Regions from separate parts of the Pseudomonas sp. R151218B TE3479 genome, predicted to be linked through region 3. Evidence: predicted binding sites of a transcription regulator. Region 3 holds the regulator's gene; each other region holds the start of a gene.

The links. Region 3 encodes FliA, which starts transcription of late flagellar genes. Its sites were predicted from a motif close to CTAAAGTTTNNNNNNNNNNNGCCGNTAA; they were not measured.
Region 1: a site for FliA is predicted at 6,581-6,608, ahead of flgM (flagellar biosynthesis anti-sigma factor FlgM). Genes of this name have one in related genera too.
Region 2: a site for FliA is predicted at 4,576-4,603, ahead of motA (flagellar motor stator protein MotA). Genes of this name have one in related genera too.

Annotation. Positions count from the first base shown of each region.
Region 1 covers NZ_JBRJHV010000001.1:5,964,355-5,972,207, reverse strand. The annotation lists gene AB7M32_RS26005 (response regulator) at 1-1,112, shown strand, start outside; gene AB7M32_RS26000 (sensor histidine kinase) at 1,105-1,797, shown strand; gene AB7M32_RS25995 (glutamine synthetase family protein) at 2,137-3,378, shown strand; gene AB7M32_RS25990 (MFS transporter) at 3,449-4,810, shown strand; gene AB7M32_RS25985 (flagellar brake protein) at 4,873-5,619, opposite strand; gene AB7M32_RS25980 (flagella synthesis protein FlgN) at 5,712-6,179, opposite strand; gene flgM (flagellar biosynthesis anti-sigma factor FlgM) at 6,227-6,544, opposite strand; gene flgA (flagellar basal body P-ring formation chaperone FlgA) at 6,717-7,481, opposite strand; gene AB7M32_RS25965 (chemotaxis protein CheV) at 7,560-7,853, shown strand, end outside.
Region 2 covers NZ_JBRJHV010000001.1:1,639,579-1,647,431, reverse strand. The annotation lists gene AB7M32_RS07330 (trimeric intracellular cation channel family protein) at 1-497, opposite strand, end outside; gene orn (oligoribonuclease) at 759-1,301, opposite strand; gene rsgA (small ribosomal subunit biogenesis GTPase RsgA) at 1,411-2,442, shown strand; gene motB (flagellar motor protein MotB) at 2,606-3,652, opposite strand; gene motA (flagellar motor stator protein MotA) at 3,656-4,507, opposite strand; gene AB7M32_RS07305 (HDOD domain-containing protein) at 4,674-6,212, shown strand; gene AB7M32_RS07300 (rhodanese-like domain-containing protein) at 6,255-7,070, shown strand; gene asd (archaetidylserine decarboxylase) at 7,090-7,853, shown strand, end outside.
Region 3 covers NZ_JBRJHV010000001.1:2,774,754-2,782,606, forward strand. The annotation lists gene flhA (flagellar biosynthesis protein FlhA) at 1-2,117, shown strand, start outside; gene flhF (flagellar biosynthesis protein FlhF) at 2,129-3,478, shown strand; gene fleN (flagellar synthesis regulator FleN) at 3,594-4,424, shown strand; gene fliA (RNA polymerase sigma factor FliA) at 4,421-5,164, shown strand; gene AB7M32_RS12435 (chemotaxis response regulator CheY) at 5,332-5,703, shown strand; gene AB7M32_RS12440 (protein phosphatase CheZ) at 5,722-6,507, shown strand; gene AB7M32_RS12445 (chemotaxis protein CheA) at 6,538-7,853, shown strand, end outside.

The DNA of each region.
Region 1 (7,853 bases), 3.2 Mb from region 3:
TGTGCCTGCGTTATCGGGCCGATGCGTTGCGCGACCTGAATCAGAACGAGGCCCTTGAGCGGCTGTACAACTCCATCATCGCGGATCGCCCGTTGCCGTGGGCCTACGCGGGGCTGGGCAAGTTGATGTTCAAGCGCGGCCAGGTGGGGCAGGCCAAGACCGTTTATGAAAAAGCCCTGAAAGTCTTTCCGATGATGCCGGCGTTGTACGACGGCATGGCCGAAGTGTTGATGGCCGAAGGTGACACCAAGCAGGCGCAACACGTGCTGGAAGAGGCGGTGCGCCTGTCGCCGCTGGCGGTGCGTCGCCAGTCGTTGCTGGGCAAGTTGGCGATGACCAACGAAGACTACGACACGGCTTCCCGGGCTTATCGCCAGGCGGTCGGGCAGGGCGCGCAGTCGCGCTTCAAGGACCCGGAAAGCAACCTCGGCCTGGCCCACGCGCTGATCAGCAAGGGCAGCGAAAAAGGCCTCGATACCCGCACCCGGCTGGAGATCAACACCACCCTCAGCGCCGTGGCGAAGGAGAACCTCAACGACCCGGGGTTGCAGGTCCGGGCGCGGCTGATGAAGGCCACCAGCCTGTTGCTCAACGATGCCGAAACCGCCGAGAAGCTCACCGAACAGGCCTTGCAGCGCCTCGATGGCATGGAGCAGTTCATGAGCGCCGAGGCCGCGTTGCTGGTGGCCAAGCAGTTGCAAATGCTTGGCCAGACCAGCGCCGGGGAGTCGATGCTCAAGAACTGCGCGGAAATCTACGGTGATGACCCGGTGGTGATGCAAGGCATTGCCAAGCTCACCGACGACCCGAACATCCTCAATCAGGGCAACGCCGCCGCCGAGTTGAACCGCGAAGGCGTGCGGGTCTACAAGACCGGCGCATTGCCGGAGGCGCGGGAGCTGTTCCGCCGCGCGCTGAAGATGCAACCGAAGAACATCAGTATTGCCCTGAACATGGCGCAATCGCTGCTGCATGGCACCGACACCAGCGTGGAGTCGGAACTGCTGCAGGAGTGCCGCGCCTGCCTGAAACTGGTGGGCATGATGCCCGACTCCGATGCGCGTTTTGCGCGTTATCAAAAACTGCGAAGCAAGGCATTTGGCGATGAATGACAGCGAACAGGCCCTCGATTTTTCCACGGTGATCGCGTCGACCGTGCACGACATGAAAAACTCCCTGACCTTGCTCATGCAGGCGCATGGGCAATGGCTCGAACGCCTGCCCGAGTCCGAGCGGCAGACCTCGGAGCAGGGCGTCATCGAGTTCGAGTTCGCCCACCTCAATGGCCTCATGGTGCAGTTGCTGGGGCTGTACAAGCTCGGCGTCAACCAGTTGCCGCTGCACCCGGCCTACCACGAGCTGGACGATTTCATCGAGGCGCAACTGGCCGGGCACCAGGATGTGTTCCGCAGCCGCGGAATCATGGCCACCTACGATGTCGATCCCCTCAGCCCCTTGGGCTTTTTCGACCGCGAGCTGGTGGCCTCGGTGCTCGACAACTGCATCAACAACGCCATTCGCCATGCGCGCCAGGCGCTGCTGATCAGTGTGAGTGACGAAGCCGGGCAACTGGTGCTGACCATCAATGACGACGGCGAAGGTTACCCGCCAGAGATGATCGAGCGTCAGGCCGAGTATGTGCAGGGCATCAACCACAGCAGCGGCAGCACCGGGCTGGGTCTGTACTTCGCCGGGCGAATCGCCGGGCTGCACCAGCGTGGCGGCGTGAGCGGGCGGACCGAGATTGCCAATGGCGGTGTGTTGGGCGGCGGGGTGTTCCGGCTTTACTTGCCCTGAACATCCCCTCCATAAATCCTCTGCCACCACAAATCCCCTGTGGGAGCGAGCTTGCTCGCGATAGCGGTGCATCAGTCAACTCAATATTGGCTGGGCCGGCGCTATCGCGAGCAAGCTCGCTCCCACAGTCATATTGCATAAGATTTTAATTGCCTCCGGGCGCTTGATATTCCGAACAGCCGGAGCCTATTTTGTACGGGTTGCCGTTCGCGGCTCGCACATAACAAGGATTGCGTCATGACGACCGATGGCCAGCGTTCACTCGCGCAGCGACTGACGGGCATTGATGAGATTGAATGTGTCACGCCGGATTTGAATGGCGTGCCGCGGGGCAAGGTGATGACCGCCGAAGGTTTCCTCGAAGGGCGGCGGTTGCAGTTGGCGCGGGGTGTGCTGCTGCAATGCATCATGGGCGGTTATCCGCCGTCGCGTTTCTACGGCAGTGATGATGGCGACCTGGCGCTGGTGGCCGACCCGAAACAGATCCACCGCCTGCCCTGGAGCCAACAGCCGCGGGCCCTGGCCATCTGCGACGCCGACGAACTGACCGGTGAAAGCTCCCGGCTCTCGACGCGCGGCCAGCTCAAGGCCGTGGTCGCACGCTATGCCGCCCTTGGCCTGGCGCCGGTGGTGGCGACCGAGCTGGAATTTTTCGTATTCGCCCCCAACTCGGACCCGACCCAGCCGTTCCAGCCGCCGATGGGCCTGGATGGACGTCGCGAAGACGGCCACTCGGCGTTCAGCGTCAGTTCCAACAATGGCCTGCGCCCGTTCTTCAGCGAGGTCTATGCCTGCATGGCGGCGCTGGGCTTGCCGCGCGACACCTTCATGCATGAAATGGGCGTGAGCCAGTTCGAGATCAATCTGCTGCACGGCGACCCGCTGTTGCTGGCCGACCAGACTTTCCTGTTCAAGCACCTGCTCAAGGAAGTGGCCCTCAAGCATGGCCTGACCGTGGTCTGCATGGCCAAGCCCCTGGCCCATACGCCGGGCAGTTCGATGCATATCCACCAGAGCGTCGTCGAGGCGGACAGCGGCCGCAACGTCTTCAGCGACGAAGCGGGCGAACCGACGGCCGCGTTCCGGCATTTCATCGGGGGGCAACAGGCTTGCCTGGCGGACTTCACCGCGTTGTTCGCGCCGAACGTGAATTCCTACCAGCGGTTGTGCCATCCGTTCGCCTCACCGAACAATGCCTGTTGGTCCCATGACAATCGTTCGGCCGGGCTGCGGATTCCCGCCAGTTCACCAGTGGCTCGTCGGGTCGAGAACCGCTTGCCCGGAGCCGATGCCAACCCCTACCTGGCGATTGCCGCCAGCCTGGCTGCCGGTTTGTATGGGATCGAACAGCGCCTGGAGCCGAGCGCGGCGATCCAGGGTGAATTCGAAGTGCCGGATAATCTGTCGCTGCCATGTACCTTGCATGCCGCCCTGGAACGTCTGAAGCGTAGTCATCTGGCGAAGGAACTGTTTGGCACGGAGTTCATCGAAGGCTACATCGCTTCCAAGACCCTGGAGCTGACCAGCTTCTTCGATGAAATCACCCCCTGGGAGCGACGTGTCCTGGCGGCCCAGGCATAAAGAACCGCCGCATTCGGGCTATCTTCAACGGATAGCCACTACTCACCTCAAGGAGCCGCTCGGAACGCCGATGCGCCAAATCTGGAAACCTTTTCGAGCGCTTTATTTCGCCTCGCTGATGATGTTGATCGGCTCGGGCCTCTTGAGTACTTACCTGGCCTTGCGCCTGGCCGCCGACCATGTGGACAGCCTCTGGGTCGGTGCGCTGATGGCCGCCAACTATTTCGGCCTGGTGCTGGGGGGCAAGATCGGCCACCGGCTGATCGCCCGCGTCGGGCACATCCGCGCCTATTCAGCCTGCGCCGGGATCGTAGGGGCGGCGGTGCTGGGCCATGGCCTGGTGGACTGGCTGCCGGCGTGGATCGTGCTGCGGATGATTGTTGGCCTGGGCATGATGTGCCAGTACATGGTCATCGAGAGCTGGCTCAATGAGCAGGCCGATGCCAAGCAACGTGGGGTGGTGTTCAGCGGCTATATGATCGCCTCGTACCTGGGGCTGGTGCTGGGGCAACTGATCCTGGTCATGCACCCGGCCCTGGGCTTGGAGCTGCTGATGCTGGTGGCGCTGTGCTTCGCCCTATGTCTGGTGCCGGTAACGCTGACCCGGAGAATTCACCCGGCGGCGCTGCATCCGGCGCCCATGGAGCCGCGTTTCTTTATCAAGCGTGTGCCGCAGTCGTTGAGCACGGTGTTGGGTTCCGGGCTGATCGTCGGCTCGTTCTATGGTTTGGCACCGCTGTACGCCTCCCAGCAGGGCCTCTCGACCGAGCAGGTCGGTCTGTTCATGGGGAGCTGCATCTTTGCCGGACTGTTGGTGCAGTGGCCGCTGGGCTGGCTGTCTGACCGCTACGACCGGGCGCTGCTGATTCGCTGCTTTGCGCTGGTCCTGGCGATTTGTGCGCTGCCGTTGGCGATCCTGCCGGCGGTGCCGCTGGAGGTGCTGTTCGTCGCCGGGTTCTTCTGTTCGCTGGTGCAGTTCTGTCTGTATCCGCTGGCGGTGGCGTTTTCCAACGACCACGTCGAAGCGGATCGAAGGGTGTCCCTGACCGCGATGCTATTGGTGACCTATGGCGTTGGCGCCAGTATCGGGCCGTTGGTGGCGGGTGTGCTGATGAAGATGTTCGGAAGCCAGATGCTCTACGGCTTTTTCGCCTTCTTCGCCCTGGTGCTGGTGTGGCGGATCCGGCCGAAAGCGGTGACCAACCTGCATCAGGTCGATGACGCACCGCTGCATCACGTGGCGATGCCGGACAGCATGTCGAGTTCGCCTCTGGTGGCGTGCCTCGATCCGCGGGTGGATGAACAAGTGGTGCAGGAGCAGATGCAGGCACCGGCCAGCCCGGAGGTGGAGCCCGAGCCCACCCCTGAGACCGTGGCTGAAGATGACGCCGAGGCGCCTGAGCCCCCCAGCTTTACCCAGGCCAGGCCTTGAAGCGGACATAAAAAAACGGGCAGTCACCGCAAGGGACTGCCCGTTTTTTCATGGCTCGACCATCAGAGGTCGTCTTTATCGAAGCGCCGGGCTTCGCGCTGGAGCTGGTAGACGAACCGCTCGACCTGTCGTTGCACCAGGCCGCTGATGTTGTGGAAGCGTACGCCGGCGAACGTGGTGTTGAATCTTTCTTCGAAATGCAGGTAACGCAGCTCGACCGGGGCGATCATGTTGCCAAACGGCAGGGCCGCGATGAAGCGCTCGTACACCTGGCCCAATTGCAGGCGTTGGGTGATGTCGCCGTCGAAACGCAGCTTGCAACCGGTAGCGGAAATATCCAGCAGCTTGCCCTCCACGGGAGACTTGAGCTTGTCGCCACCCAGTTCAACGCTCACCAGTTGGGCCAGTTTCAGGGCGGCGCGGAAGGCGTTGCGACGCTGGTGGTAGACCACTTCGTCGGGTAGGGCGCCGCGATAGCAGCGACCGTCGCTGGATTCATCGATGGTCAGTGGGCCCTTGCCATCCCAGGCGATGCGCACGCCGTCATGGAAACCTTCGACGCGAAACGGCTCGCCGGCCAGCAGGAAACGCTCGCCGTCCCGGGGAATCATTTCATCCAGGGCGATGGAGTTGGTCTCGCGGTCGACATTGACCAGATAGCTCTGGAAGCGCTGGGTACGTTCATGGAAGGTAATGATCAGCGGGTCGTGGCTATCTTGCAGCATCCGCAGGTTGCCAGAAATTTCCAGGGGCGTGGTGAGGACCTTGGGGGGCTGCGGAGCGTCATCCGCGTTTGAGGCATTGAACACGGTGGGTCAATCTCCAGGCAAAATACGACTACGAATGGCCGGCATTTTGCCAGCATGTATCGCGCGTTGATAGAGCGAAGGCATTGTTCGTTTCATGCCTGGCTGAGCGGACGGTGCTTGACCATTCGGGCCGTCGAACCGCTGGCGTCATACAGCGTCGGGATCTCGCCGCCGTTGAGAATACGCAACTGGTTGGCGGTGGCGGCCTGCTGCATCTGGATCGACTGGCCGTTGCGGGCGTTGGTCGCCTGGCATTGGGCGAGCAGGTCGTTGAGTACTTTGCTCTGGGACCGCAGCTGATCGCCGATGGTCGACTGGGCGGCCAACTGCTCAAGGCCGTCATGACTGGCGGGCAGGTTGAGGCTGGCGAGGATCTCGCTGCGCTTGCGGCCATGCTGGTCGAGCAAGATGATCAGTGCCTGTTTCTGTGCCAGGATAGTTTCCAGCAAAGGCATGTCACGACCGTGCAGTGCCACGGATTCGGCCTGCAATAGCTCCAGCAGTTGTTGCGCTGGAACGAAGTCGTCAATGATCAGTTGCAATAAATGAGTGTCGTGCATGGCTGGCCTTGGGTCTTAGCGTCCAAAAGCCTGGCGCAGGCGGCGGCCTAGCGCTGGGCTTCGAAGTTGAGCAGTTTGCTGGCTACGCGGTTGCTGTCGACTTTGTAGCTGCCATCGGCGATGGCTGCTTTCAACTCGGCCACGCGGGCGTTGTCGACGACAGGTTGATCGCGCAGCTTGTCAGTGAGCTTCTGCAACTGCTGAGCCTCATTGCTGAGGTGTACCGACTCCCCGTTGCTGACCTTTTCGGCTGGCGTGGACACCGGTGCGGATTTGTCGGTTTCGACGGTTTCCTTGGTGGCGCTGGTACGCGTAGTGCCTGTCAGCGGTGAAGAGCTGTTTAAACGATTGAAATCGATGACCATGGTAAAAAACCTCTGGGTATTTGGACGCTTGCCATGTTTTCGGCCATTCCCAAAAAAACTTTAGGCTCATTTATTCAATGAACGTGCGCACGTCTGCGCTTGCCTTTGCGTAAGGCACAGTCTAGGGAACACAGGGATCAAGCGCCAGCTTTCTACCTCCTTTACCGGGTCATTACATCGCCACTTCCACTTGGCCTGGGGCCATCACTTGCGCTTTGATGACGCGCTGGGAATTGAGGTTTTTTACCCGTATCTGTTCACGCATGCCGCCGTTGGACAGGGCCTCGCCGGGCATCCGCACGGCCAGTGAGCCGCTGCGGGCGGTGATGACCACCTGGTCGCCCTTGCGGACCACCTCGGCCTGTTCCAGGTGCACCAGCGTCACGACCTGGTCGGCGACCATTGGTCGGACAAGTTTCTGCCCGATGGCCTGATCGACAGAGGTCAGGAAGCCTTGGGTGATCTGGCTGATGTCCCGTTCGCGCAACATCACGTCCTGGGGCTCGACGATCCCGGCCCGCTTGAGCGGACGCGTGGTGGTGACAATTTCCCGGAACAGGCGCACTTGAGCGGGCACGAACACCGTCCAGGGCGCGGCGCTGTCGCAACGAACCTTCACCGTGACGCGGCCCAGGGGCCGGGCCGGGCTCTCCAGCGAAGCAGTCAATTCCTTGTCACACATGGGCATGCGCAAGCGCGGGTCGAGCTGGTTGACTTCGATTTCGTAACGACCTTCGGTTTGACTGGTTGCCAGGTAGTCTTCTACGGTGAATTCAAGAAAGCCCTGAGTGACGCCGATAAGGAGATCAGGCAAGGTAACCGGAGCCGCCGCAAGGGCAGGACCGCCCGAAGTGAACAGGCAGGCAGCCAGCAGTGCACCGAGCCAGTGGCGGCAGTGAGTGGTCAGGCGTCGAGAAAATGTCGTTTGTGCGTTCATGCCGGTTCAATAGCAAGCCCCGTGCCGTTTAGTGATGAATGCGCGTCGGACACTTTAGCGTTAGGTAGGAGTCAGGGCATGGCGGGAGTAATGGATTCGGTGAACCAGCGCACTCAGCTGGTCGGTCAGAATCGCCTGGAGCTGTTGTTGTTCCGTCTCGACGGCCAACAAATGTACGGGATCAACGTATTCAAGGTCCGCGAGGTGCTGCAATGCCCCAAGCTGACCCTGATGCCCAAATCCAGCCCCGTCGTGTGCGGTGTGGCCAATATCCGGGGTGCGACCATCCCGATTCTCGACCTGGCGATGGCGACCGGTTCCGGTCGGTTGCTGGACCAGAGCAATCCGTTCGTGATCATCACCGAGTACAAC
Region 2 (7,853 bases), 1.1 Mb from region 3:
AGGAAGACACACAGTAGATAACACCACGCCGCGGCAAACGAGACGCTGGCGTAGAGTTCACGACGGAAGATCAGCGGAATATCGTTGCAGAAGATGTCCCGCAGTATGCCGCCAAATACACCGGTGATCACCCCGCTGACCGATGCCACCAGCATGCCATGGCCCATTTCCAGGGCGGTCATGCAGCCAATCAGGGTGAACGCCACCAGACCTACGGCGTCGAGCACCAGAAACAGCGAACGCAGATGGCGCATCCAGCGCGCCAGGAACACCGTCAGCATCGCCGCCGCGGTGGTCAGCACCAGGTATTCCGGGTGCTTGACCCAGGTGAGCGGGTAATGACCGAGCAGCACATCGCGCACCGAGCCGCCACCCAGCGCCGTGACACAGGCGATCAGCACCACGCCAAACCAGTCCATACCCCGACGCCCGGCAGACAAGGCGCCGGTCATGGCTTCGGCGGTGATGGCGATCAGATAAAGCATCAGCAACATGATGGCGGTCCTTGCAGGAAGGCGCGCAGTCTAGCCATTTCGGGCAGGCACCAAAAGAGGGCAAAGCAACGGCCTCGACCTAAACCTCCTGTCCTTGGTCCAAATAGATCCCTGTGGCGAGGGAGCTTGCTCCCGCTCGGCTGCGCAGCAGTCGCAAACCGGACAATTCGGTCTACCTGAAGGACTGCCGGGGCCTGCTTCGCAGGCCAGCGGGAGCAAGCTCCCTCGCCACAAAAGCAATCTCGCCAGTCGCCGGGTTGCCGGTTAGAACTTTATGAAATGCTTGCGGTAATGCTGCAACTCGGCAATGGACTCACGGATGTCGTCCAGGGCCAGATGGGTGCTGCCCTTCTGGAAACTGTCGCGCACTTCTGGGGCCCAGCGGGCGGCCAGCTCCTTGAGGGTGGAGACGTCCAGGTTGCGGTAGTGGAAGTAGCTTTCCAGGGATTTCATGTGGGTATAAAGGAAGCGACGATCCTGGCAGATGCTGTTGCCACAGATCGGCGACTTGCCCTTGGGCACCCACTGCTCCAGGAAAGCGAGGGTCTGGGCCTCGGCCTCGGCCATGCTGATCTTGCTCTCGCGCACCCGCTGGGTCAGGCCCGAGCCGCCGTGCTGGCGCGTGTTCCACTCGTCCATGCCAGCCAGGACTTCGTCGCTGTGGTGGATCGCGATCACCGGGCCTTCGGCCAGGGTGTTGAGGTCGCTGTCGGTGACGATGGTGGCCATTTCGATGATGACGTCGGTGTCAGGGTTCAGACCGGTCATTTCCAGGTCGATCCAGATCAGGTTCTGCGGGTTTTGCATAGGGAAGCTCCTCGGCGTAGCCACGCAGTTTAGCTTAGGCAGGTCCTTGGGCGTGCTAAACTCGCCGCCGTTTTACCCTATTCGCTGCATTTCTTCATACGGAACACCCATGGCCAAACGCCAACTCAATCGTCGTCAGAACTGGCGCATCGAAAAGATCCAGGGCGAGCGCGCCGCCCGCGCCGCCAAACGCGAATCCAGTGCTGTCGAAGCCCTGGAGGGTGGCGACCTGGGCCCTGAACAGACCGGCCTGGTGATCGCCCACTTCGGCGTGCAGGTCGAGGTCGAGGCCCAGGAAGGCGAACTGGCCGGCCAGGTATTCCGCTGCCACTTGCGCGCCAACCTGCCGGCGCTGGTGACAGGCGACCAGGTGGTCTGGCGGGCCGGCAACCAAGGCATCGGCGTGATCGTCGCGCAGTTGCCGCGCCACACCGAGCTGTGCCGGCCGGACAGCCGCGGCCAACTCAAGCCCGTGGCCGCCAACGTCGACATGATCGTCATCGTGTTCGCCCCGTTGCCCGAACCCCACGCCAACCTGATCGACCGTTACCTGGTGGCCGCCGAACACGCGGGTATCCGTCCGTTGTTGCTGCTCAACAAGTTCGACCTGATCGACGAACACAACGCCCCGGCGCTGAACGCCCTGCTGTCGGTCTATCGGGATTTGGGTTACCCAGTGCTGGAAGTCTCGGCCCATCACGGCAACGGCATGGAGCAATTGCAACAACAACTGGACGGGCGCATCAGTGTGTTCGTCGGCCAGTCTGGCGTGGGCAAGTCTTCGCTGGTCAACAGCCTGCTGCCAGAAGTCGAGACGCGCGTCGGGCCGTTGTCCGAGCTGTCCGGCCAGGGCACCCACACCACCACCACCGCGCGGCTGTTCCACTTCCCTGGCGGCGGTGAATTGATCGACTCGCCGGGTATCCGTGAATTCGGCCTGGGGCACGTCAGCCGGGCCGATGTCGAAGCCGGGTTCATCGAATTCAACGAACTGATCGGCACCTGCCGCTTCCGCGACTGCAAGCACGACCGCGAACCCGGTTGCGCCCTGCTCAAGGCCCTGGAAGAAGGTCGCGTGCATCAGCAACGGATGAACAGCTACCGCTCGATCATCGCCAGCCTGCCGGAAAGCAGTTACTGAGCTGAAAGGAAGGGAAGCCGGACACAGTTGTGGCGAGGGGATTTATCCCCGCTGGGGCGCGAAGCGCCCCCCTCCCTTTCGTACCCCTGTAGGCATAGGGGGCTGCTACGCAGCCCAACGGGGATAAATCCCCTCGCCACAGGTCCATCGACAAACCTTCAGATCACTGCGCCGGCGCTCCGGGAGGCTTGGGCGCGGCATCGTCGAACAGGTTCAGCCGCTCGCGCAGTTCATGGGCCGGCACGGGTTGCTGGTCTGCCGGCAACGCGTTCGGATCGACCGCCGCGCCAGGTGTGGCGGCCGGAGCAGGCACTTCACCCGGCGCGCCCTCGCCCGGGATCGGATCGGGTGCCGGATCGTCGGTTTGTGAACCCTCGATGGCTTTCTGCGCCTTCTTGGTCAACACCACGATATCGATACGCCGGTTGACCGGGTTGAACGGGTCCTTGCGGTCGAACAGCGCCGAAGACGCATAACCGACTACCCGCGCCACCTGCTCGTCCGGATAACTGCCGGCCACCAGGGCGCGACGGGCCGCGTTGGCGCGGTTGGCGGACAGCTCCCAGTTACCGTAGTCACCCTTGCCGATGTAGGGTTTGGCATCGGTATGACCACTGATGCTGATCTTGTTCGGCACCGCCTTGATGGTGTCGGCCATGGCCAGCAGGATGTCTTCGAAATACGGCTTCAGGCGCGCGCTGCCGGAATCGAACATCGGCCGGTTCTCGGCGTCCATGATCTGGATACGCAAGCCGTTCGGGGTGATTTCGAACAGGATCTGGTCCTTGAATTTCTGCAGTTGCGGGTTCTCTTCGACCTTGTTCTGCAATTCCTGCAGCAGCAGTTCCAGGCGCTCGCGCTCGACCTGTTCGGCCATGCCTTCGACCTGCTCGGAATCCACCGTCACCTTGTCAGGCTGGGGCTGGGACTTGACCTCGGGGTTGAGTGTGTTTTCCGGGGCCAGGGTCGGTGAGCCGCCCAGGTCGATGATGTAGGGCGTGCCACTTTCGGAAAAGCCGACCGGGTCCTTGAAGTAACCGGCGATGGCGATCTTCTGTTCCGGGGTCGCCGTGGACAGCAACCACAGCACCAGGAAGAACGCCATCATCGCCGTTGCGAAGTCGGCGAAGGCGATTTTCCAAGCACCGCCATGGTGGCCGCCGGCGATGCGCTTGACGCGCTTGACGATGATCGGCTGGTTATTTTCCATGACTTAGCGACCGCGAACCGCTTGTTCCAGCTCGGCGAAGCTTGGACGGTGCGCCGGGTACAGGACCTTGCGACCGAACTCCACCGCCAACGATGGCGGCATGCCCGAGGCCGAGGCCACCAGGGACGCCTTGATGGCCTCGTAGACGTTGAGCTCTTCCTTGGCATCATGGGCCAGGGAATGGGCCAGCGGACCGAAGAAACCGTACGCGGCCAAAATACCGAAGAAGGTACCCACCAGTGCGGCACCCACGTGCAGGCCGATGGATTTCTGGTCGCCATCGCCCAGGGACGCCATGGTCACCACGATGCCCAATACCGCCGCGACGATACCGAAGCCAGGCATGCCGTCGGCGATGCCGTTGACCGCGTGGGAGGGGTGCTCCAGGTCTTCCTTGAGGCTGTACAGCTCCATGTCGAACAGGCCTTCGAGCTCGTGGGGCGCCATGTTGCCGGACGACATGATGCGCAGGTAATCACAGATGAACGCCGTCATGCGGGCGTCCTTGAGCACAGCCGGGTACTTGGCGAAAATCGGGCTGGCGGCGGCGTCTTCGATATCGCCTTCGATCGCCATCATGCCTTCGCGGCGGCTCTTGTTGAGGATCTCGTAGATCAGCCCCAGCACCTCGAGGTAGAAGGTGTGGCTAAAGCGCGAACTGAACATGCCCAGGGATTTCTTGAGCACGTGCATCGTCATATAGCCAGGGTTGGCCTGCAGAAACGCACCGAGGGCCGCGCCACCGATGATCAATACCTCGAAGGGCTGGATCAGGGCGGCAATCTTGCCATGGGAGAGCACGTATCCGCCGAGCACGCTCGCGAACACGACAATGATGCCGATAATTTTAGCCATAGATAGAAAGTACTTATTTAAGTCGGGTTCAAGGTCATATTCGGAAGCTGAAAAATCTCTTCTTCTACTTATCGGCAAAACTGCGCCAGACTATAGGCTGTTCTGGCGAAAAGCCAATTTGCCCCGTTCCGGGCGTAGAGAATTCATACGATGATCACGTCCAGCCATGACTAACGAAACCAAGCTTCCAACGCCCCGACCGACCACTCTCGAAGGTTGGGTGAAGCTGCTCAAGGGCGTGCATCTGCCAGTGCCCCAGGCCAGCCACGACCTGGTCTGCAAGGCCCTCGCCGACAGCCGCCGCTCATTGCGCGACATCGCCGACCTGATGCAGGACAGCCCCGCCCTGGCCCTGAGCGTCATCCGCGAGGCCAACCATCACACCCATGGCAGCCTTGCAGAACCTGCGGAAAACCTCGAAGTGGCCATCAACCGCCTCGGCCTCAAGCGTACCGAGGAACTGCTCGCCCGCCTGCCATCGTTGCCGGAGCATGAAATACCCATCGCCTTGCGCCAGCTGCAGTTGATCAGCCAGCACGCCACGCAACAGGCCAATGGTTTTTTTGCCAGCCGCCTGGCGCGGCTGTGGCAAGACATACACTGGGGCAGCCTGTTGTTCCTGTCACCGCTCTGGCCCCTGGCCCTGACCCATCCGCGCTTGCTCGGGGAATGGGAATTGCGGGTCATCCATAAAGGCGAGCCCGCGCCCAAGGTGGAGCGCGAACTGTTCGGCGCCAGCCTGCTGGAAATCTGCCTGGCGCTGGTGGAAACCTGGCGCTTGCCCATCTGGGTGGCACAAGGGTACCGCCTGCTGCTCAATGAACGCCGCGAGCTGGTGAAAGTCCTGCGCATCGCCCGGGACAGCGAACACCCCCTGCGCCAGCAGAATCGCCTGGACGACGATCCGACCCTGCGACGCTGGCTCAACCAGCCGGCCAACACCGTGTTGCTGGCCAACGGCCTGGCACTGGCCGCACAACAGGCCTGGGACAGCCCCGCGCTCATACGCTGGCAGTACCTCACCAGTTTGTATCTGCAGATGTCGATGGATGAGGTCCAGCAACAGCTGCACCAACAAGCGGCCAACAGCGCCCATCATCACGCCATGCCGGACCTCTGGCACCCAGCCGTGGCGTTGATCTGGCCCGCGGGCAGTCGCCGAATCCACCCCGGCTTGCTGCCCGCCGCTCCGCCCAGCGCCCAAGACCTGAGCCAGTGGCGCAAGCAATGCTCCGCCATGCTGGTGGAGCCGAGCCCCTTCCGCAATGCCATGCACCTGACCACCTCGGCACGGGACGTCCTGGTGGCCTGTGGCATGCGCCGAGTGATGATCCTGATGGCCGACCGCAGCCAGACCAGCGTGCGCGTACACCAGACCGCCGGCCTGCCCAAGGAGGCCGCGGCCATGAGCTTTACCATCAGCCAGAGCAAAATATTGCAACGGTTGCTGGCCCAGCAGGCCCAGGTTCGCCTGAACCCGGACAACAACCCGCAGTTTTCGGCACTACTGCCGCCGGGCCTACGCAGCCTGTTCCGGGGTGAGCACCTGCTGCTGCGCTCACTGACCTGCAATGGCCGGGTGATCATGCTGGTGGCGGTGGACCAGGGCGGCGGGCCGTTCTCGGATATCACCGTGCAAGCCTTCGGCAAAACCGTGCAATGCATCGAAAGGGCCCTGCATACCTTTACCAACCGCGGTCGCTGAACTTGCTACAATCCTTTCCCTTTGCGCCCCTGGAGACCTCACATGCCTGACTTCTCTGGCTTGCCGCTGGTGATCGAGCCGAGCGAACTGCTGCCGCGCCTCGCCGCCCGCGAACTGATTCTGGTGGACCTGACCAGCGCCGCGCGCTACAGCACCGGGCACATCCCCGGCGCACGTTTCGTCGACCCCAAGCGCACCCAGCTCGGCCAACCGCCAGCGCCGGGCCTGCTGCCGGCCAAGGCCGACCTGGAAGCCCTGTTCGGCGAACTCGGGCACCATCCGGATGCGGTCTATGTGGTCTATGACGATGAAGGCGGCGGCTGGGCCGGGCGTTTTATCTGGCTGCTGGACGTGATCGGCCACTCGAACTACCACTACCTCGACGGCGGCCTGCTGTCGTGGCTGGGCGAAAGCCTGCCTGTGTCCATCGACGTCCCTGCCCCCGTCGCGGGCCCGGTCAGCCTGACGCTGCACGAAGCCCCCACCGCCACCCGCGAATACCTGCAAAGCCGTCTCGGCGCCGCCGACCTGGCCATCTGGGATGCGCGTGGCCCGCTGGAATACTCCGGCGAAAAAGTCGTCGCAGCCCGGGGCGGGCACATTCCCGGCGCGGTCAATTTCGAATGGACAGCCGGCATGGACCCGGCGCGCAACCTGCGCATCCGCAAGGATATGCCGCAAATCCTTGAACAATTGGGCATCACGCCCGACAAAGAAATCATCACCCACTGCCAGACTCACCACCGCTCTGGCTTCACCTACCTGGTGGCCAAGGCGCTCGGTTATCCACGAGTCAAAGGCTATGCCGGTTCCTGGGGCGAATGGGGCAACCATCCCGACACGCCCATCGAGCTTTGAAGGTTCTTAAGGACAGTTAATGAAAAACCGTTTGTTCATCCTCACTCAATACCTGCTGCCCCACCACCTGTTGTCGCGGTTGGCCGGTTGCATTGCCGAATGCCGCGTGCGTTGGTTCAAGAATGCCTTCACCGCGTGGTTCGCCAAGCGTTATCAAGTGGACATGTCCCAGGCCCTGGTGGAAGACCTGACCGCGTATGAGCACTTCAACGCCTTCTTCACCCGCGCCCTGAAAGACGGCGCGCGGCCGCTGGACGAAACCCCGGACGCGATCCTCAGCCCCGCCGACGGCGCCGTCAGCCAGCTCGGCCCGATCGAGCACGGCCGGGTGTTCCAGGCCAAGGGCCACAGTTTCAGCGTGCTGGAGCTGCTGGGCGGTGACGCGGCCAACGCAGCGCCGTTCATGGGCGGCGATTTCGCCACCATCTACCTGTCCCCCAAGGACTACCACCGTGTGCACATGCCATTGGCCGGCACCCTGCGGGAGATGGTCTACATTCCCGGGCGGATTTTCTCGGTCAACCAGACCACCGCCGAAAACGTTCCGGAGCTGTTCGCCCGCAACGAGCGCGTGGCGTGCATTTTCGACACCGAGCGCGGGCCGATGGCCGTGGTGCTGGTGGGCGCGATGATCGTGGCCTCCATCGAGACCGTCTGGGCCGGGCTGGTGACGCCACCCAAGCGTGAGCTGAAAACCTTCCGCTATGACGAAGCCGCCCGTGCGCCGATCCATCTGGAAAAAGGCGCCGAGCTGGGACGCTTCAAGCTGGGCTCGACCGCCAT
Region 3 (7,853 bases):
AGTTACTCAGCACCGCGCGCAGCAATGTCGTAGACCTCAGCCGGGGCAATCTGGGCGTGCCGCTGTTGCTGCTGGTCATGCTCGCCATGATGATGCTGCCGGTGCCGCCGTTCCTGCTGGACGTGTTCTTCACGTTCAACATTGCCCTGTCGATCGTCGTGCTGCTGGTGTGCGTCTACGCCCTGCGGCCACTGGATTTCGCCGTCTTCCCCACCATCCTGCTGGTGGCCACACTGTTGCGCCTGGCGCTGAACGTGGCGTCCACCCGTGTGGTGATGCTCCACGGCCAGGACGGGCACGCCGCCGCCGGTAAGGTGATCCAGGCCTTCGGTGAGGTGGTGATTGGCGGTAACTATGTGGTCGGTATCGTGGTTTTCGCCATCTTGATGATCATCAACTTCGTCGTGGTGACCAAGGGCGCCGGGCGGATTTCCGAGGTGAGCGCGCGTTTCACCCTCGATGCGATGCCCGGCAAGCAGATGGCGATCGACGCCGACCTTAACGCCGGTCTCATCGACCAGAGCCAGGCCAAGCTGCGTCGCCTGGAAGTGGCCCAAGAAGCCGAGTTCTACGGTTCCATGGACGGTGCCAGCAAATTCGTGCGCGGTGACGCCATCGCCGGCCTGCTGATTCTGTTCATCAACCTGATCGGCGGCATGGCTGTCGGCATCTTCCAACACAACATGTCGTTTGGCGACGCCGGCAGGGTTTACGCCTTGTTGACCATTGGTGACGGTTTGGTGGCGCAATTGCCATCACTGTTGTTATCCACAGCGGCCGCGATCATGGTGACCCGTGCTTCGGGCTCCGAAGACATGGGCAAGCAGATCGGCCGGCAGATGTTCGCTTCGCCCAAGGCCCTGGCCGTCGCGGCCGGTCTGATGGCCGTGATGGGCCTGGTGCCGGGGATGCCGCACATTTCCTTCCTGACCATGGCCGCCGCCGCCGCGGGTGGTGCCTACCTGTTCTGGAAGAAGCAGAACGTGCAGAAAGTCCAGGCTCTGCAAGAGGTCAAGCGCCAGCAGGAACTGCTGCCGTCGCCGGCCCGTGCCATGGAAACCAAGGAGCTGGGCTGGGATGACGTGACCCCGATCGACATGATCGGCCTGGAAGTCGGCTATCGCCTGATTCCCTTGGTCGACCGTAACCAGGGTGGTCAGTTGCTGGCGCGGATCAAGGGGGTGCGCAAGAAGCTCTCCCAGGACCTGGGCTTCCTGATGCCCACTGTGCACATTCGCGACAACCTCGACCTGGCGCCGAGTGCCTATCGCCTGACCTTGATGGGGGTGATTCTGGCCGAAGCCGAGATCTACCCCGACCGTGAATTGGCGATCAACCCGGGCCAGGTCTATGGCAGCCTCAACGGCATCACCGCCAAGGATCCGGCTTTCGGCCTGGAAGCGGTGTGGATCGAAATCAGCCAGCGGGCCCAGGCCCAGTCCCTCGGTTATACCGTGGTGGACGCCAGTACCGTGGTGGCGACCCACTTGAACCAGATCCTGTACAAGCACTCCAGCGAGCTGATTGGCCACGAAGAAGTCCAGCAACTCCTGCAAGTGCTGGCCAAAGGCTCGCCAAAACTGGCTGAAGAGCTGGTGCCGGGCGTGGTTTCGTTGTCGCAGTTGCTCAAGGTGCTGCAGGCGCTGTTGGCCGAACAAGTGCCCGTGCGCGACATACGCAGTATCGCCGAGGCCATCGCCAACAACGCCTCCAAGAGTCAAGATACCGCCGCCTTGGTGGCTGCGGTTCGGGTCGGCGTGTCCCGCGCAATCGTCCAAAGCATTGTAGGCACTGAGTCTGAGCTGCCTGTGATCACCTTGGAGCCAAGGTTGGAACAGATATTGCTCAATAGTCTGCAGAAGGCAGGACAAGGCTCGGAAGAGGGTGTTCTGCTGGAGCCAAGCATGGCCGAGAAGCTGCAGCGTTCGCTGATCGAAGCAGCCCAGCGGCAGGAGATGCAAGGCCAACCGGTGATCCTGCTGGTGGCCGGTCCGATTCGCGCGATGCTCTCGCGATTCGGTCGCCTCGCGGTCCCGGGGCTGCATGTGTTGGCGTACCAGGAAATACCGGACAACAAGCAAGTGACCATCGTTGCGACAGTAGGGCCCAACGGCTGAGGTAGTGGTTTATGCAAGTGAAGCGTTTTTTCGCCGCCGACATGCGTCAGGCCATGAAACTGGTTCGTGACGAGCTGGGCGCTGAAGCAGCCATCATTGGCAACCGTCGTATCGCCGGCGGTGTCGAGCTGACGGCGGCCCTGGATTACAAACTGTCTGCGCTGGCCCCGCGGGTTCCGAACATGGAACTCGAAGACGAGCTGCGCAAGACCCAATCGCGCATCGCCAGCGCCCAGGCCGAACTGAGCCTGCGCAGCAGCGAAGGCGAGGGTGCCGCGGGCACCAATCGTCAATTGTTCGCCGGCCAGCCGCTGACCGCGGGCCTGCCGTTGACCGCTGCCGAGCCGCTGATCGAGCAGGCCCAGGCCGAACCGCGTCGTCCTGAGCCGGCACCCGCCGCGCCTGCCCGCGGGCTCGACCCGCGCGCCCTGGACTCGATGCGCTTCGAACTCAACAGCCTGCGCGAACTGATGGAAGTCCAACTCGGCTCCCTGGCCTGGAATCAGCTGCAAGGCAGCCGTCCGGCCCAGGCCAACCTGTGGCGTCGCCTGCAACGCATCGGCTTGTCCGGCCCGTTGTCCCGGGACCTGCTGGCGCTGATCAATGGTATCGAAGAGCCTCGCCAGGCCTGGCGCATGTTGCTGGCGCACCTGGCGCGGATGATCGCCACGCCGGAAGTCGAGCCGCTGGAGGAGGGCGGGGTGATTGCCATGGTCGGTCCTGCCGGCATGGGCAAGACCACCACCCTGGCCAAGCTCGCCGCCCGTTATGTACTCAAGTACGGCGCCCAGAGCATCGCCCTGGTGAGCATGGACAGTTTCCGCATCGGTGCCCAGGAACAACTCAAGACCCTGGGCCGGATCCTCAATGTGTCGGTGACTCATGTGGATCCGGGCCAATCCCTGGCCCAGGCGCTCGAGCCGCTGCTGCGCAAGCGCGTCGTGCTGATCGATACCGCAGGCCTGCAAGCCAGCGATCCGGCCCTGCGCATGCAGCTCGAAAGCCTGGCCGGACGCGGTATCAAGTCAAAAAATTATCTCGTGTTGGCAACCACCAGCCAGAAACAGGTTCTAACCGCCGCATACCACAGCTACAAGCGCTGCGGACTGGCTGGCTGCATCCTGACTAAGCTGGACGAAACGGCAAGCCTGGGCGAGGTGTTGAGCCTGGCGATCGGTCATGAACTGCCGGTGGCCTACCTGACCGATGGGCCGCGGATCCCGGATGATTTGCATCTGCCGCGCCGTCATCAACTGGTCAGCCGTGCCGTGAGTGTGCAAATGCAGGAAGAACCCAGCGAAGAAGCCATGGCTGACATGTTCGCTGACATCTACCACAGCCCGACCAAACAGGTCGGCTGAGGTAATCATGAATATTTTTTGTACCTACATCGATGGTCTGCCATGCATTGTTCCTTATGCGAACGCGCAGCCAGTAATGTGGCCTCCGTCTAAGAAGACAAGGTAAAGAACGAACATGGGCAGCATGCATCCCGTACAGGTGATCGCGGTGACCGGCGGCAAAGGTGGCGTCGGGAAGACTAACGTGTCAGTGAACTTGTCCCTGGCTCTGGCAGAGCTTGGCCGACGGGTCATGCTGCTGGACGCCGACCTGGGCCTGGCGAACGTCGACGTGCTGCTGGGGCTTACCCCCAAACGCACCCTGGCGGACGTGATCGAGGGCCGTTGCGAACTGCGCGACGTGCTGTTGCAGGGGCCGGGCGGGATTCGCATCGTGCCGGCTGCCTCCGGTACCCAGAGCATGGTTCACCTGACCCCGGCCCAGCACGCGGGCCTGATCCAGGCCTTCAGCGACATCGGCGACAACCTCGATGTGCTGGTGATCGACACCGCGGCCGGCATCGGCGACTCGGTCGTCAGTTTCGTCCGCGCCGCCCAGGAAGTGCTGCTGGTGGTCTGCGACGAACCGACGTCCATCACCGACGCCTACGCCCTGATCAAACTGCTGAACCGCGACTATGGCATGAACCGCTTCCGCGTCCTGGCCAATATGGCCCAGAGCCCGCAGGAAGGGCGCAACCTGTTCGCCAAGTTGACCAAGGTCACCGATCGTTTCCTGGACGTCGCCCTACAATACGTCGGCGCCGTGCCGTACGACGAAAGCGTACGCAAGGCCGTCCAGAAGCAACGTGCCGTTTATGAAGCTTTTCCTCGTTCCAAATGCGCGCTGGCGTTCAAGGCGATCGCCCAGAAGGTCGATACCTGGCCACTGCCGGCCAACCCCCGCGGGCATCTGGAATTTTTCGTCGAGCGTCTTGTGCAACAAACAGCAGGGCCCGTGCTATGACAGCCAGCGGTTACAACCATCTCTACAAAAAATCGGCACGGGACGCCCAATACGAATTGATCGAGCGTTATGCGCCACTGGTCAAGCGTATTGCCTACCACTTGCTGGCGCGGTTGCCGGCCAGTGTCCAGGTGGAGGACTTGATCCAGGCCGGCATGATCGGCCTGCTTGAAGTGTCGAACAAATACGACGCCAGCAAAGGTGCCAGTTTCGAGACTTATGCCGGTATCCGCATTCGCGGGGCGATGCTCGATGAAGTCCGCAAGGGCGATTGGGCGCCGCGTTCGGTGCACCGCAATACCCGCATGGTCAGTGACGCGATTCGGGCAATTGAAGCGAAAACCGGGCGTGACGCTAAAGATCATGAAGTTGCGGCCGAACTCCAGTTGAGTCTCGACGATTATTACGGGATTTTGAACGATACCTTGGGCAGTCGCCTGTTCAGTTTCGACGACCTGTTGCAGGACGGCGAACACGAAGGGCTGCACGAGGATAACGCGAGTGCTCACATGGAGCCGTCGCGTGACCTGGAAGATGAACGTTTCCAGAGTGCGCTGGCGGATGCGATTGCCAATTTGCCGGAGCGTGAGCGGCTGGTCTTGGCGCTGTACTACGACGAAGAGCTGAACCTCAAGGAAATCGGTGAGGTCCTGGGGGTCAGCGAATCGCGGGTCAGCCAGTTACACAGCCAGTGCGCGGCCCGTTTGCGGGGGCGTTTGGGGGAGTGGCGAGCGCGTTGACAGGCAGTGTGGGGACACTGCGACGAGGCTGGCCTGGCAGGTGCTGCGCCAGTCTCCATCCGTTGTGCTCCAGACCGTTGTCGAGTGTTGTGCCGGATTTGATTGAAATGGCGCGTCCAGGTGCTGGGCGCGTTTAAGACTGCTTGGAGGTCGAATTGGACAAGAACATGAAAATCCTCATCGTTGATGACTTCTCAACGATGCGGCGGATCATTAAAAACCTGTTGCGTGACCTTGGGTTCACCAACACGGCCGAAGCAGATGACGGGACCACTGCGCTCCCGATGTTGCACAGTGGCAACTTCGATTTTCTGGTCACCGACTGGAACATGCCGGGCATGACCGGTATCGACCTGCTGCGCCAAGTGCGTGCCGACGAAAAACTCAAGCATCTTCCGGTGCTGATGGTCACTGCCGAAGCCAAGCGCGAGCAGATCATCGAAGCGGCCCAGGCCGGTGTGAACGGCTATGTGGTCAAACCCTTCACGGCCCAGGCGTTGAAAGAGAAGATCGAAAAAATCTTCGAACGCATCGGTTAACGGCGCCACGGGGGAGCTATGGACAACGAATCTTCAATGGGCGATTTCGAATCGACCCTGAAAAAACATGCCCGCGAACTGGTCGACAGCCTTGAAAAAGGCCGCTTTGGCGATGCGGTTCAAATGATCCATGAGCTCAACCAGACCCGTGACCGCGGTCTGTATCAGGAAGTGGGCAAGCTCACGCGTGAACTGCACAGCGCGATTGTCAATTTCCAGATCGACCCGCACATGCCGCAGGCCGAGGAAGTCTCGCAGATCACCGACGCCACCGAGCGCCTGGGGTATGTGGTCAAGCTGACCGAAGCCGCGGCCAACCGCACCATGGACCTGGTGGAGAGCGCAACGCCGCTGGTCAATGGCCTGAGCGAAGACGCCCAGGCCTTGAGTACCGACTGGGGCCGGTTCATGCGTCGTGAAGTCGGTGCTGAAGAGTTTCGGGAGCTGGCCCGTCGGGTCGACGGTTTCCTGACGCGCAGCAGCACCGAGAACCGCGCCGTGGCAAGCAACCTCAACGACATTCTGCTGGCCCAGGACTATCAGGACCTGACCGGTCAGGTGATCAAGCGCGTGACCCAGTTGGTCACCGAAGTTGAAAGTAATCTGCTCAAACTGGTGTTGATGGCCAGCCAGGTCGACCGCTTTGCAGGTATCGAACACGACCGTGAAGCGATGCTCGCTGAAAAAGATCCACAAAAACATCTCTCTCAGGGTGAAGGTCCGCAAATTCATGCCGATAAAAGAGAAGACGTTATGTCCGGTCAGGACGATGTGGACGATTTGCTGTCCAGCCTTGGATTCTGAGTTTTAGCCCTGTTTTAGGAGCAGCCATTAATGAGCTTCGGCGCCGATGAAGAGATCCTTCAGGATTTCCTGGTTGAGGCCGGCGAGATTCTAGAGCAACTATCCGAACAACTGGTCGAGCTGGAAAGCCGACCTGATGATGCGGATCTGCTCAATGCAATTTTTCGCGGTTTCCACACTGTAAAAGGAGGCGCCGGCTTCCTCCAGCTCAACGAGCTGGTGGAGTGCTGTCACATTGCCGAGAACGTGTTCGACATCCTGCGCAAGGGTGAGCGTCGTGTTGACTCGGAGTTGATGGACGTGGTGCTCGAAGCGCTGGATGCGGTCAACAGCATGTTCAGCGAAGTGCGCGAGCGCTCGCCGATTACCCCTGCTACCCCTGAGTTGCTCGCCGCGCTGGCACGCCTGGCCGAGCCGCAATCGGCTGACGAAGCGGCGCCGGTTGCCGAAGCGGTGGTTGAAGAGCCGGTCGCCGAAGAATCGGGTGACATTACCGATAATGAGTTCGAACAGCTGCTGGACTCCCTGAATACCGTCAAGGCCCAGGCCGAGGCGCCGGCCGCTCAGGTCGCACCTGCTGCGCAGGGCGCCGGGGCTGGCAGCGATGAAATCACCGATGCCGAGTTCGAGTCGCTGCTCGACCAGCTTCACGGCAAGGGCCAGTTCGCGCCGGATGCGGTCGTTCCGCCGACGGCCCCCGCCGCCCCGAAAGCGGCTGGCGACAGCTCCGACATCACCGACGACGAATTCGAAGCGTTGCTCGACCAGTTGCACGGCAAGGGCACCTTTGCCGTTGACGCGCTGGATTCGGCCATCGCTTCGGCGCCGACGCCGGCCAAGCCTGCCGCCGCTGCCGCTGGCAGCGATCTGATCAGCGACCACGAATTCGAATCGCTGCTCGATGAGCTGCATGGCAAGGGCAAGTTCAGCGAAGTCGGTACGGCGTCTGCCGCGCCTGCCGCCACCGCGGCGGCACCGGCGGCCAAGGCTGCTGCGCCCAAACCCGCAGCCAAGGCACCGGAACCCAAGGCCGAGCCCGCCAAGCCTGCCGCTGCCGCCCCGGCGCCAGCCCGGGCTCCGGCGGCTGCGCCAGCGGAAAAACCGGCCAGCGAAGCCGAGACCACCGTTCGGGTCGACACCGCACGCCTGGACGAGATCATGAACATGGTCGGCGAACTGGTGCTAGTGCGTAACCGTCTGGTGCGCCTGGGTCTCAACAGCCAGGACGAAGCCATGTCCAAGGCCGTGTCGAACCTCGACGTGGTCACGGCCGATTTGCAGACCGCGGTCATGAAGACCCGGATGCAGCCGATCAAGAAAGTCTTCGGGCGCTTCCCGCGCCTGGT